Regions from separate parts of the Pseudoalteromonas sp. K222D genome, predicted to be linked through region 2. Evidence: predicted binding sites of a transcription regulator. Region 2 holds the regulator's gene; the other holds the start of a gene.
The links. Region 2 encodes sigma-54, which starts transcription at its own class of promoters, with help from an activator protein. Its sites were predicted from a motif close to GTTGGCACGNNNNTNGNNT; they were not measured.

Region 1 (7,757 bases), on a different contig from region 2:
CCTATTATTGCTATTCCGTCTATGTTGGCAATGATTGGTATTTTCTTTTATGTGATTAAAGTAATTACTAAATTAACCGGCATGAAGTTTGAACAAATGGTTCATTCACAGTAATTTAAGTTACTAAGTTTTTAGTATAAAAAGGCTTACAACTATGTGTTGTAAGCCTTTTTGCGTTTATAGCGGCTCGGGTTTTGCCTCATTGGTATGAGCTTCAAATAAGGCGACTTCGTCGGTAGGCTGGCTTACGCTATTTTTTTGTAGCGCAACATATAGATCGGAGTGAACATAAATGCCATTTTTACCCGATACCATTCCGGCAATTTCAAACCACGATAGAAGCTGGCGTTTTCTACCTGCTAGCTCAAGACTAATGCCACGCTTTTTAAATATAACGTCTAAATCGGCAAGCATGGCCATAACGCTTAAATCTAAATGGGTAAAGCAAGGTACGGCATCAATAATAACGCATTGGGTATCGTCTTTTTGTTTTGCGTATTGCTCAAGTAATCTGCGTTTAAAGTAACTGGCATTAAAGTAAGTTAATGGCGAATTAAAGCGGTAAATAAATACCCCTTGCACGGCTTTTGCTTTATCGGTGGCATCTAAGCTTCTTACCACGCCTTTTATGTCTACGCCTAATATGTTGTCGGTAGGGCGCATTACGGTGCGAATAAATTGAAATAAACCCAGTAATACAGCAAGCGTAATACCCGGAATAACGCCAATAAACAGCACTGCAAACAAGGTGGCTAAGGCAAGGTAAAACGCCTGCTTATCTTTAAACTTTAGTTGCCATACCGCTTTTAAATCTAACAAATGCACAGAGGCAATAATAAGTACCACGCCGAGTGCTGCACTAGGTATAAACTCGAGCGGGGCGGTTAAAAAAATAGCAATAATAGCAATAATAGTGGCGGCTATAATCGACACTAATTGCGTTTTACCGCCATTAGCGTCGTTAACTGCGGTGCGAGAGTCGGCGCCACTTACAGCAAAGCCTTGCGACAATGCAGAGGCGAAGTTGGCAATACCTAGGGCTCTAAACTCTTTGTCTGCATCTATGTCGTAGCCATTTTTTGCGGCAAAACTACGCGCTGTTAGCATCATACTTACAAAGCTCACTATGGCTAAGTTAAGTGCCGGCACAACTAGTTCACGAATAATACCAATATCAAATACAGGGGTGTTAAATACCGGCAGTCCGCCGGTTACTGTGCCTATGGTTTTAATATTAAATTGCTCTAAATTAAAAAACCACACTAATATTGCGCCCAAGGTAATGGCAAACATTGATGCGGGCCATGTAGGCTTTAGTCGTTTCATAACAAAGTAAATAACCACAGTAAATAAGGCCATTAATAAAGTGGGAATATGGGTTTGTGATAAATAAGTGGGCACACCCCCTAAGCGTTCAAGTAGGTATCTTTCATCAAAGGTAAAACCAAATACTTTAGAAAACTGACCCACAATGATAGTTATGGCTACACCGTTTAATAAGCCCATTAAAATAGGCTTAGATAAAAAGTCTGCTAATACACCTAATTTAAATTTACTGGCTATAAAACACCAAAAACCAGTCATGGCGGTCATGGTTACAACTAGCTGCCAGTGCTTAAAACTGTCGCCTGCGGCAAGCGGGGTTACTACTGCAGCTATAACTGCACAGGTTGCGGCATCGGGGCCAACTATTAATTGTTTTGAGGTGCCAAAAAGTGCATATAGCATCATGGGTAGTATGCAGGAATACAGCCCAACTGCAGCATTAACACCAGTTAACTGTGCATAAGCAATAGCAACGGGTAGCGCCACGGCGGCAACCGATAATGCCGCTCTTAAATCATCAGCAAACCATTGTCGTTCATAATGAAGTAAAGTATTTAAACCCGGCATAAAATTATATAAACGCGACAGCACTACCTTTCCTTATTAATTGTAATTGCTCTTTGATATTAAGTTTTATATTAAGATAAGTATAGCTAGGGAGTGGGTTTTTTATGCAATATAAAGCTACTATTATTTAGGCATAAAAAAGCCTGCATAAAAGCAGGCTTTAGCCTTTAGGGAAAATTAAAATTTAGCGCGAATGCCTAAGCTATAACGGCGATCCGCCTCAGTGTACTTCCAAGCACCGCCTAGTTCAGATAGGTAGATTGAAGGTTCACCGGTTAAGTTTGTTGCGTTACCTACTAGGGTAAAGTTTTCGTTTATGTCCCAACTTGCAGAAAAGTCTAATTGGCCTCTGTCATCGCGGTAGTTATTACCATAAACAGTACCGTCTTGTGAAATGCTGCCGTTAGAGTTAATGTTTTCTACGCGTTTTTCGTTTTCAGTACTTAAGAAACCGTCACGGTAGTTATAAGCAAGGCGAGTAGAGAAGCCTTCGTATTCCCAAAATACTTGTAAGTTATAAGTATTTTCAGAAATGTCTAATAGTGGGTTGCCGTTTGGCTGTTCGCTGTCTGCGTAAGTGTAGTTTGCATTAATACCTAAACCAGAAAACGCACCCGGCAGGCTTGTAAAGAACTGCTGGTAACCTACTTCAAAACCTTGAACAGAGCCGTTTTCACCGTTAATATTTTTAACGGTATCGATGCCGGTAAGCCCTGCATCTCTAAGGCCCGCAACGTGATTAAAACCATCAGCATCTACAGGATAGTTAGTTGCATCAGAGTAAACCATATTATCTTGAGATACGCCGGCAGTATCAAGCTGACATACTTGGTTCCACTGTGTTACGTTTTGCAGTGCAGCGGTAGTTGATGAGGCAACACACGTGCTTTCGTTGCTTAAAAATGACTTAACATCTTTATAAAATAGTGCAAAAGACAATACGTTACCTTCATCAAAGTAATGCTCTACAGATAAGTCGTATTGGGTTGCGCGGTATGGTTCTAAATCAATAGCTCCTTGAGTTGCACCCGTTCGGTCGTTATTTACGTCAAATGCTGGGCTTAGCTCGCTAAAGTCGGCTCTGCGCATAACTTTTGCTGCAGCAAAGCGAAATAGTGTTTCGTCTGAATAGTTATATGTCACGTTTAAGCTAGGTAAAAAGTCGGTGTAATCATTTTCACCCGTCACTTTTACACCGTTTTGGTAAACACTTGACTCAAGATCTGTTGTTACATAACGAGCGCCCACAATGGCTGTAACGCTATCAAAATCTAAATAAGCCGATATATAAATTGCAGCGGTGTCTTCAACTACATTTTTGTATGCGCTTTCTTGAAACTCTTGATTGTCGTGTAAGCTCCCAGTAGACGCTAAATTAGTGCCTGCTAATAGTTGTTGTAATTGAGCATACGTATTACTTGGGTTAGATAAGCCATTATAAGTAAGGAATGTTAATAGATCGTTTTGACCAGAGTGACCCAGTTGATTAAAAGAGTTATCGTGGCTCATAGTTGTAAAGCTGCCAGGGAACAGCGCGTTATAATCATCGGCCCATAAAGTTGCTAATGACCCATCTGAGTCGTTAATAGCGTTTTTATAAATATCTTTAATTTCTACTTTGTATTGTTCATATTCGTAATCACGTTTAGTAGCGCGAACACCTGCTTTTACTTTAGAGATCCAGTTTGCACTGCTTAACGGCTCAAACATTTCAATATCAAAACGAACCGCTGTTTCATCATTATTGGTTTTTCTATCTTCACTTTTGAATGTTCTTAATGCTAAGTTTTGTGGATTAGTAAATGCAGTTGGATCTGAGTGTATAATGCTTGGTAAGCGATTACCGTCTTGTGAAAATGCGCCATCATATAAATGGTTTACTAAATCAACACCGCCACTGGCTTCAAACGTCGATTTTTCGATTGGACGCAATGTAAATTCTGAGTCTGGTCTTATGCTTTCAGAGGATGCAACAGCAACTTCACCAGAAATTTTGATGCTATCGGTAAGACTCCATTCTGCACCAAGTGCATTTGAAAACGAGTCAGTATCACGAAAATCACTGTATGTTTTAGGAATACCAAATTCGTTAGTTAACGTATAGTTATTTACGCCGTTAGCGTCTTGTGTGGTGTTTGCATCTGTTGATAGTGAACCTGCTACACCTAAAATAGAGTTACCAGCTTGCTCACCAGAGCGCTTAGTACCACTTAAATCAAGGTATACCATGCCATTACCCGAGTGTGGTGCCCACTGAAGTGATAAATTTACAGCAGTACGTTCACGTTTCTCTACATATTGCTCAATACTGTGCTCATCTCTGACGATGGCGTTACCGCTTGGTGTGTTTCCTTCTTGAGCGTTAATTACTATGTCTTGAGGTTTTACGCGGCTAGACGTTTCGTCTTGGCGAATTTCGCGATCTTGATATGAAAACATAGCAATGGCACCAAACGTGCCCATTTCATCAAAATCCCAATTATTACCAACAGATCCACTGAAAATAGGCGCTACGTTTTCGGTTTTATCTGCATATTCTGCATCTAATGACATGGCCGCTGTTAGTTTATCTAATTCTAATGGGCGAACCGTTCTTAAACTAACCGTACCACCAAGTGCGCCTTCAATCATATCGGCAGTTGGCGACTTAACAACTTCTACTGTTTTTAAGAAACTTGATGGAAAATCTTGAAGGCTAATGCCATCACGAGAATCGCCAATAGTAGAGCGACCATTTAATTCAACCCGGTTTTGCGGTAAACCACGAATCGAAACACTATCACCCACACCAAAGTCAGAATTAATAGATACACCAGTAATACGTTGCAGGGCTTCGGCAATATTATTGTCTGGTAATTTACCAATGTCTTCAGCAACAACAGCATCAACAATACGACCGTCAGTACGTTTAAGCATTGCAGCTGCTTTCATACTGTTAAGAATTCCTTTTACTTCAATAACCTCTATGTTTTTATCTGCTGTGGCTGAGGTGTTTTCAGACTCTTGTGCAGCTAAAGTAGATGATGTCATTAAAATAAGTGCGGCCGCGCTAATAAGTGCAGGATTACTTTTATGTTGTTTGTTTATTAGTGAGGAAGTAATTCGATTAAGCTTCATGTATCTCTCCCGTTTGGGTAATTGTGTGTTGATGATGCGCTTTGGTATACCAATTTTTAGGTTCTTTGCTTTTTTTTGGTAATGTGTAAAGTGTGGTTAAAATTAGTCCAATTAAGTTTTAATTTCAAGCTTTACTTACCAGTAATGTGAATTTGGTATTACAATTTTGGTTTCTTTTTATTTAATATTTAACAAATTTAACAAGTTATGTTTTTAATTTATTTTGTAATCGCAGTTAAAAAGTTTAATTTAATGTTGGTATATAGGTTTGTTATTGCTATTTATTAATTATGATTTTTAAAAGCAAGGTGAGTTTAACCTTACTTATTTGGGAAGATTGGGGTTTTAACCTATAAAAATTCATTGTTTTAGATAAGAAAGTGCTGATAAGTACCAAGGCGATAAAAAGAAATTAACTTACTGAGGGGGTATGAGGCGTTTATTTAAAATAAGAAATGTAAATTACTTACTGGTAATGGCTTTGTAGTTTTTATTTTAAGTTTAAAATTGGTTTGGTTAACCAATTTAATTGCTAATATAAATAAAATATCGACTGGTAATAATAATATAAAATTTAAATGCAGATGTACGAGGGGTTAATCGGGGGAAGTTCTTTTTTATGCATTTGCTGAGCGTGACAATATTTAATGGCTACTTGGGGGGAAACTTTTTAAGAGCAAAATGCAGATACTTTGCTATGTATGATGTGCAATTATTTTAGTAGGTTATTATTTTAGTAAGTTATTAGCACTTAAAAAGCCCGCATTATTAATAATGCGGGCTTTTCTTAATTTTAAATTATTAACTAACAATAAATATTTAGCTATGTATGCCAGTTATAATAGTGCACCTACTTTTGTAGTTCACCTGTTGATGATTCAAGGTGAGCACGAATAAACCATTGAAATTGCTCTAGCTCAGCTAGTTGGCTGGTGATCATATCCTCAGAAACCGGATCAAGATCAGCAAGCGTATCTATGGCTTTACGATGATCGCTATTAATACCGCTATATACATTATCGAGTGCACTTAAATGCTCGGTAACGAGGGCTTTACCAATTGAGTACTCGTCCCATGTACGGCGATCAACAATTGATTTTGGCGTACCAACAGGTACTCCACCTAGCGTTGCGATGCGCTCAGCAATGGTGTCTGTCATTTCGCGTACAACCGCAACTTGTGGGTCTAGCATTTCATGCACGCCAATAAAATTAGGGCCAACTACGTTCCAGTGAATATGTTTAAGGGTAAGTTGTAAGTCAATTAGCGCAACCATACGATTGTCGAGTGTAGAGATAGTTTTTTCTGCTGAATCGTTACTCATACCTGGAGCGGTAAATTTAGCTGTTTTGTTACTATTACTCATAATTTCTCCTACTTAATTATTTTGCCCATTAATTACTATATGAACATACTTTACTTTATTTAAAGCAATCACCATGCCGAGAAGGGATTTTAAATAAAGTTGTTTATATACAATCAGATAGGGTTTTCAATATGAGGGGAAGAATGATGTTAAATATTACATATTTGAAAACTATGCACTTTTTTGTAAATTATGCACAGTGTAATAAATATAATAGCTAAAGGGCTTAGCTATTATATTTAATGCTAAGCCCTAAAACTAAGCCCGCAAAGTATTGTTTATTAATTTGACGAGTTATTCAATCCGCAGTGCCATACAGTCACTATGGCCATTAATAATCATGCTTTTATCGACTCGCACACCCGCACCAGAATATTTTCCTGCTGTGGTAAAACTGCATATTTGTACAAAGTAATCGTCTACTTTTGGTAGCGCAAATAATTGCTGATATATTTGCTCTTGGGATGCAAAGTGTCCGGCGGTTTCCTCAATGGTTTGTTGTTGCTGATCGACTAGTTGAATATTTGCTCCGCAGCGGCCAACAATGGGTTTTACTACATAGCCGGTTTGTAATAATTCATCACTGAGCTCAAACGCGGTATTGAGCAAATATTTATGATTAGGAAATAAACTCCACAGCACCGGTAAGATTGCTTTATTACTGGGGATCAGTGTCCATAGTGGTTCAAAAACCATGACATTTTTACGCAATAATACATCAGCCAACCGCGGGGTTGCTCCTGCTTGCCATTGCGGCTCAAAATTATGATTTTGAGCTTGATCAGCCTCGCATTCTTCACGAATTTGCTCAAGTGCAGTTTCCCACGACCAGGTTTTCCATACATAATTAAGTTTATTGCCATCGGCATCAATAATATTGCCAAAGGCATCCCAAGACAGAGTATTTAAACCAATAATAATTTTGCACTCAAAACCTGCTGCCGCAATTGTTTCTTTCATAAATAAAGCGTGGTAATGCTCTTCTGGCTCGTCATCTTGAAGAATATGAACTAAACCTTTTACTTCACTTTTTCGCCATGCTTTTACTAAGTCTTTAAATAAGTCTTGGCCTGCATCAATACCCGTTTTAACCCCAAAGTGCTTTGCCCATTTACCCTGAACTTTACCGCTTTCCATATAACACGAAGCGGAGTCGCAGTTGTATTCATACACTTTTAAGCCTGCGGGGGTTAGTGCAAAGTCAAAGCGACTGGTGATCAATTGATTTAAGCGGTTATCCCACGATTGACGAATTTTATTGAGTACTACTTCAGGTAAATTAAACTTTTTTAATAGCTCAGGGTGCTGTAACACATAATCGGTGGCATGCATAAATAAGCCATGCAGCTCATTAGTGGCGTGCTCAATGACTTGTTGGGTT
Region 2 (7,757 bases):
ATAAATTACAAGTCAATAGCTAACTATGATCACTGTTATTTCACCTGCAAAAAATCTTGATTACACCACGCCACCTGCAACCGATAAGTTCACTCAACCGGAATTACTTGAGCACAGCGAAGCACTGATGCAAGTATGCCGTGAACTAACCCCTGTGCAAATTGGCAGCCTGATGAAAATTAGCGATAAGCTCTCAGGGCTTAACGCTGCTCGCTTTAGTGAGTGGGCACAGCCATTTACCACAGAAAACGCTAAACAAGCGGTACTGGCCTTTAATGGCGATGTATATGGTGGTTTAGATGCTAGCACGCTAACGGCTAATCAGCTTGATTACGCACAAAGCCACCTACGCATATTATCGGGCTTATATGGGCTTTTAAAGCCGCTTGATTTAATGCAAGCGTATCGCCTTGAAATGGGCACCAAGCTTGAAAACAGTCGTGGTAAAAACCTGTATGAGTTTTGGGGCAGTGTAATTGCCAATAAACTTAACGAGGTATTAAAAGCCGAGGACGCCCAATACTTAGTTAACCTTGCTTCAAACGAGTACTTTAAAGCGGTTGATAAAAAAGCCCTTAATGCACAAATAATTACTCCACACTTTAAAGACTGTAAAAATGGTCAATATAAAGTAATTAGTTTTTACGCTAAAAAAGCACGAGGCATGATGGCGCGTTACCTCATCGAAAATAAAGTAACTCAGCTAAGCCAGCTTAAAGAGTTTACAGTAGCGGGTTATTACTTTAGCGCCGAAGCAAGTGTGAAAGAGCTTGAGCCAGTATTTTTACGCGATGAACAAAGCTAAAACTTAAACCTTTACCTAATCTATAAAAGCCATGCACAGCATGGCTTTTTTAATACTGGCGCTATACTTGCAATTGATATGCGAATTCAAGATTGATTCTAATCACATTATAAATCAATAGGTGCAAGTTACATGTTTAGTATTCCCTCAATTAGCGACGCCGAAAAACTTATCGAAGAAAAGCTCGGAGGGTGGTTTGATGTCGTTATAAGCCATATTCCTAATTTTATTGTGGCAGTTATTATTGTCATTCTATTTTCTATGCTGGCTCGCTTTGCCGGTAACTTAATGAAAAATTTATTACGCCGCTCCCTCGATTCAAAACAGATAGCTGATTTAATGGCTTCTATATTTAAAGTGCTGATATTAAGTGTAGGAGTGTTTATAGCACTGGATTTTATGGGCTTAAAAGGCACGGTAACGTCATTACTAGCTGGTGCCGGTATTGTTGGTTTAGCGATTGGTTTTGCATTTCAAGATATGACCGAAAACTTAATAGCAGGTATTGCTATGGGTATTCGTAAGCCATTTAAACCAGGTGATGTAATAAAAACTGATGATGTGTTTGGCTCTGTGCATTCAATAAACCTGCGTAATACACTAATAGAGAGCTTTTATGGGCAGCAAATACTAGTGCCTAATAAAATACTATTTAGAAATGTATTGCGAAACTACAGCACGCTAGGCATTAGACGCATAGAAGTGCCGGTAAGAATTTCATTAACAGAAGACATAGAAAAAGCCGCAAACGTTATTGTGGATAAAATTAATCAATTTGAGTTTGTAATACGCCAAGATGAAACGGCCGTATACGCAGAGAGTTTTGGCGACAGTAGTATTAATTTATTATTGTGGTTTTGGATTAAATACCCTGGTGAGCCAGACTTTATGACAGTACGCCACAAAGGTGTTGTGGCAGTACAGCAAGCACTAAATGAGGCTGATATTCGTATTCCATTCCCAATACGTAGTTTAGATTTTGGGGTTAAAGGTGGCGAAAACCTCGATGCAATAATAAGTAATAAAGTAAATACACAATCGTCAAAGCAAGAAGGAGCCGATGGCTCTACAATCAATAAAGAAGACTAGATAACCTGAACGCTGGTTAAATTATATTGCGTAAAAGTTACTTTTAACCAGCGCGCATTTACACAGTAATGTGCGCTGGTTTATTTATTAAACCAGCAACCAAGTTGCGGTGCCTAAAAAGGCAAATATACCTACTATATCGGTTACTGTAGTGAGTATTACACTGCCAGCAAGTGCAGGGTCTATTTTCATACGTTTAAGTATTATAGGAATACACGCACCCGCCACACCCGCAACAACTAAGTTCATAAACATTGCAAACGCCAGTACCGCGCCAAGCATTAAGTCCCATTGCCATAGGGCTATAACACTGGCAATTAAAACAGCCCATAAAATACCGTTTAATGCACCAATGGCTAGCTCTTTTATCATTACAAAACGTTGGTTAGTTTGGTTAATATGGCCCACTGCTATACCACGAATAACCAAGGTTAATGACTGGCTACCGGCCACCCCACCCATTGAGGGGACAATGCCGTTAAGCACGGCTAAAATAGGCAGTATTGCTAAAGTGCCTTCAAAAAAGCTGGCAACAAAAGCGGCTGCCAGAGCCGTTAATAAGTTAACACCTAGCCAAACAGAGCGTTTTTTTGAGCTTTTTAAAACCGGTGCAAAGGTATCTTCTTCATCATCAAGACCCGCTAAACCTAATAAGTGATGCTCTGCGTCTTCACGAATTACATCAACAATGTCATCGATAGTAACACGGCCAAGTAGCTGGGCGTTGTCGTCAACTACTGGGGCTGATATCCAGTTATGACGTTCAAATAACTGCGCCACTTCGCTTTCATCCATCGAAATAGGAATAGACTCACAGTCTTCATCCATTAGGTCGTGAACAATTTTTTCGGGCGAATTGGTTAGTAAGGTACTTAACGATAAAGCGCCTAAAAAACAGTTATGCTTATCGACAACGTAAAGGTCGTCGGTACCCTCAGGGAGTTCGCCGCGCAGACGAATGTAACGCAGTACCACATCTAGGGTTACATCAGGGCGAATGGTTACTGTATCTGTGTTCATCAGCGCGCCAGCAGAGCGTTCCTGATAGGAGAGTGCTTGCGTAGCACGTTCTCTATCTTGAATGTCCATGGCGCTAACCACGTCTTTATAAACCGTGTCAGGCAGGCTTCGCAGTACTTCACCTAAGTCATCGTGGCCCATGTCTTCAGTGGCAGCAGCAATGTGCTTAGGTTCCATTTGGGCAATAATGCCTAAACGTACATCTTCAGAGAGTTCTTCAAGAACATCACCTTGTACATCTGGATCAACTAATTGCCAGAGCAGGCGACGAACTTTGTGCGGTGATGATTCTAGTAAAAGGGCGGTATCACAAGGAGCTGTTTTTGCCAGCATGCGCCTAACTTGAACAAACTGACCACTATTGAGTGACTTGGTCACTTGTTGTAATTGTTGTAGTGGGTAGTCTTGTTCGAAAGTTTCGGGCATTGGCGTCCTTAATTTACTTTTATAACGTTAGGGAAGAAGTTAATCATTAACTTCGTTCAGTTTATCTTACTTTTTTTAGCCAAACTAGCTTAAGGTTTTACTAAGCCTATATTTTAGCTCGATAACTTGGTTTAAATAAAGTGTCTGCTATTCTTGTTCGTTAAAGCGCTGTGCTATTAATTGGCCAACGGCATGTAATGCATGCTCAGCATCGGGTCCTTCGCACACTACTTTTACTTCTTTACCTTGGCTGCTTTCAAGTAGCATTAAAGCCAGTACGCTATCGCCAGCGGCTTCTTTTTCATCCTGAAATAAGGTAATAGATGCGTCAAATTGTACCGCTAATTGTGCTAATACGGTAGCGGCTCTAGCATGCAGACCAAGTTTATTTTTTATTAAAAACGTATTTTCTAAGCGCATAAGATACTCTACTTAAGCTGAACAGATGATTGTTTAAATTGAATTATTTTTCTTGCTCGCGATGGCGAATTTTTACATTAGGGTGAGACATAGCAAAGCTTTCACCAATTGTTTGCGCTAAATAAACTGAGCGATGCTGACCACCGGTACAGCCAATAGCAATCGTTAAGTAACTACGGTTATTACGCTCTAGGTGTGGTAACCACGTCTGTACAAAGGTTTGAATTTGCCAAGTGAACTTTTGCACAATACTATGACTAGCTAAATAATCTTTAACGGGTTGATCTAACCCAGTTAAGGGCTTTAGCTCAGGTTCCCAGTGTGGGTTTGGTAAAAAACGCGCATCAAAAACATAATCAGCACCTTTGGGAATACCATGCTTAAAGCCAAACGACTCAAAGGTAATGATAAGCTGTTTGTCTTTTTTACCGAGTATGGTTTCACGCATAGATTCAGCAAGTTGATGCACACTTAAATCGGTTGTATCAATGACATGATCAGCCCGCGTTACGAGTACATCGAGTAATTCTTTTTCTTTTTGTATTGCTAAATCTAGCGGTAGCGAATCAATCGAAAGCGGGTGCAAACGACGCGTTTCTGAATAACGGCGGATTAATGTTTGATCGTCACTATCTAAATAAAATAACGTTGGTTTAGCAAAGTCGGGCAAGTACTCAAGAATATCGTTAAATTGCTGCTGATCTTTAGGCAGGTTACGCACATCTATACTAACGGCTATTTTATCGTAGTTATCAGAGACACTGCGCACTAATGAAGGCAGTAAATTTACCGGAATATTATCTACACAATAGTAACCTAAATCTTCTACAACACGTAAAGCAACCGATTTACCAGAACCCGATCGGCCACTTATAATAATTAATTCCATTTACCACCCCTTTATTAGTAACTAGGATTGATCCAAAATAACTTGGTATAATGCTTCATCAGACTTTGCCGCACGCAATTGCTTACAAAACTCTTTATCGTTTAGTTTATCAGCTATTGTGGCTAGTGTTTTCAAGTGCTGCTGGTTATCGCCATCGGGCACTATAAGTGCAACAAAAATATCAACTGGACGATTATCAATTGCATCAAAATTAATAGCGGTTTCGCTTATTAAAATTAAGGCAAGAGGTTCCTGCGCCCCGCTCATACGGCCATGTGGAATTGCTATTCCTCGGCCAATACCGGTACTGCCTAGCTTTTCTCTTGCCAATAAAGCAGTGAGAATATCTTGCTGGGGTAAATACGGCATTTTTTTATGCGCGAGTTCACTGATGAATTCTAAAATTCTTTTTTTACTATTAAAAAGGACCACAGCTTTGCTGCAGTCCTGGCATATAAGTGAGCTTAATTTCATAGTGTTAGTGTCGAGCAAACTTCTCTTTGTGTTTAATTACTTGACGATCGAGTTTGTCAATCAACGAGTCAATGGCAGCGTACATATCTTGGTGTTCGGTCGATGCAAATAGCTCAGCGCCACTTACAAAAATTGTTGCTTCAGCTTTTTGACTTAATTTTTCTACATCGAGAATAACATGCACATTAGTTATGTGATCTGAGTGTCTTTGCAGCTTTGCAAATTTATTATTTACATAGTCTCTTAATGAGTCTGTAATGTCTACATGACGACCAGTTAAGTTTAGTTGCATCAGCATTTTCCTCTTTGTTGTACGTCTTAAATCAAGCTTTTACGTTGATTCGACGGGGGAATAGCCAGAGATTCGCGATATTTTGCAATTGTCCGTCTAGCTACTTTAATTCCTTGCTCAGCCAATATATCTGCAATCTTGCTATCACTCAATGGTTTGGCTAAGTTTTCTGCAGCTATCAACTTTTTAATCAAGGCACGTATAGCAGTTGATGAACATTCGCCACCATTTTCGGTGCTTACATGGCTTGAAAAAAAGTACTTAAGCTCAAAAATGCCACGTGGAGTGTGCATGAATTTTTGTGTAGTGACCCGTGAAATAGTCGACTCGTGCATTTCAACTATTTCGGCAACATCGTTTAAAACCATAGGTTTCATGGCTTCTGGGCCATGTTCAAAAAACGCTTGTTGTTGCTTAACAATACAATTAGTTACTTTTAGGAGTGTTTCGTTTCTACTTTCTAGGCTTTTAATAAACCATTTAGCTTCTTGTAAGTGCGAGCGAATAAATTGGCTGTCACCACTGGACTTTACCGTACGAGACATAGCAGCATATTGGCTGTTAACACGTATTTTTGGCATGCTATCTGGGTTTAGCTCTACCACCCAGCGGCCTTTTATTTTTTTAACAGATACGTCAGGTATAACGTATTCAGATTCTTCTCTGACAATAGTATCCGCAGGCTTAGGATTAAGCGTATGAATAAGTGTCATTATTTCTTTAAGCTCTTCTTCTTTGAGCTTAGTTTTTTTCATTAACGTACGATAGTCGCGAGCAGCGAGTAAATCGATATGATCAGTTAACACCATTTTTGTTTCGTTAATATAAGGGGTGTCTTTATCAAATTGGTTTAATTGAATACATAAGCATTCTTGTAAGCTGCGAGCTGCAATACCAACAGGATCAAATAATTGAATGCGCTTTAGCACTGCTTCTATTTCATCTAGTTCTACTTCGTGTTCGTCATCACTTTCTTGATTAAAGCTTGCTAAAAGGTCTTCGCAACTGATAGTTAAAATACCAGAGTCATCTACGGCTTCAACAATAGCTATGGCAATAGCTTCGTCTATAGGACTAAAAGGAGTGAGCTGTAATTGCCACATTAAGTACTCATGCAGAGTTTCGGCTGATGCACCTTGATAAATAGATTCATCTTCAGGCATTGGCCCCGATGAAGAGGCAGGCGCTGCGCTCATATATTCATCCCATGATACATCCATGGCCATATCGTCGCTTATGGTGTCTTTGTTTAGTGCTTCACCGCTATCTTGCTCATACTCGCTCGGGGTGTCATCGGCAGAGGCACTAACAGTAATATCATCTGCTTTTTGCTCGTTTTTACCAGCTGATTCTTCCGTGTAATCTTGCTCATCAACTTCTAGTAGCGGGTTGCTATCAAGTGCTTCTTGTATTTCTTGCTGGAGATCCAAGGTACTAAGCTGCAATAAGCGAATAGCCTGTTGCAGTTGCGGAGTCATTGTAAGTTGCTGGCCCATGCGCAGCTGTAATGATTGCCTCATTTATCTCTAACAATCCTTATAAATTGATATGATTAATCTTAGCAGATGCTTATAGTAATAACATAAATATTACAGTTTGAACTGCTCGCCTAAATAAACATCACGTACTGTTTTATCGTTTAATACAAATTCAGGAGTACCAGATGCAATTAGCTCACCATGAGAAACAATGTAGGCTTTTTCGCAAACATCAAGGGTTTCCCTTACATTGTGGTCGGTAATTAGCACGCCAATACCACGGTTTTTAAGGTGTTCTATAATTTTTTTAATATCGAGTACTGAAATAGGATCCACGCCAGCAAAGGGCTCATCAAGTAATATAAATTTAGGATCTGCAGCTAAAGCACGTGCTATTTCTACGCGGCGGCGTTCACCACCAGATAACGCCATGCCTAAGCTGTCGCGAATATGTTGCAGGCTAAATTCGTCCAGCAAGCTATTTAGGGTTTCTTCTCTGGCTTGTTTGTTTAGTTGCTTACGCGTTTCTAAAATAGCCATTAAATTTTGATACACAGTGAGCTTTCTAAAAATAGACGATTCTTGTGGTAAATAACCAATACCTAAACGAGCACGGCTGTGCATAGGAAGTAGGGTAATATCGTTATCATCAATTAATATTTTGCCTTTGTCACTAGGAACTAAGCCTACAATCATGTAAAAGGTTGTGGTTTTACCAGCACCATTTGGACCAAGTAAACCAACAATGCTCCCTGCTTTTACTTCAAGGCCTACATTTTTAACAACTTCACGGCCTTTATAGCTTTTTGCTAATAGCTCTGCTTTTAATGTACTCATGGCTGACCTTTATTGAGTTTTTGTTCT

Region 1: a site for sigma-54 is predicted at 6,439-6,457, ahead of dps (DNA starvation/stationary phase protection protein Dps). Genes of this name have one in related genera too.

Annotation. Positions count from the first base shown of each region.
Region 1 covers NZ_JAGGDL010000008.1:12,289-20,045, forward strand. The annotation lists gene J5X91_RS06095 (VC0807 family protein) at 1-114, shown strand, start outside; gene J5X91_RS06100 (SulP family inorganic anion transporter) at 178-1,917, opposite strand; gene J5X91_RS06105 (TonB-dependent receptor) at 2,071-5,010, opposite strand; gene dps (DNA starvation/stationary phase protection protein Dps) at 5,861-6,376, opposite strand; gene gss (bifunctional glutathionylspermidine amidase/synthase) at 6,671-7,757, opposite strand, start outside.
Region 2 covers NZ_JAGGDL010000004.1:84,087-91,843, reverse strand. The annotation lists gene yaaA (peroxide stress protein YaaA) at 26-805, shown strand; gene J5X91_RS03910 (mechanosensitive ion channel family protein) at 938-1,894, shown strand; gene mgtE (magnesium transporter) at 1,982-3,340, opposite strand; gene J5X91_RS03900 (HPr family phosphocarrier protein) at 3,488-3,760, opposite strand; gene rapZ (RNase adapter RapZ) at 3,804-4,649, opposite strand; gene ptsN (PTS IIA-like nitrogen regulatory protein PtsN) at 4,671-5,123, opposite strand; gene hpf (ribosome hibernation promoting factor) at 5,128-5,415, opposite strand; gene J5X91_RS03880 (RNA polymerase factor sigma-54) at 5,442-6,935, opposite strand; gene lptB (LPS export ABC transporter ATP-binding protein) at 7,005-7,730, opposite strand; gene lptA (lipopolysaccharide transport periplasmic protein LptA) at 7,727-7,757, opposite strand, start outside.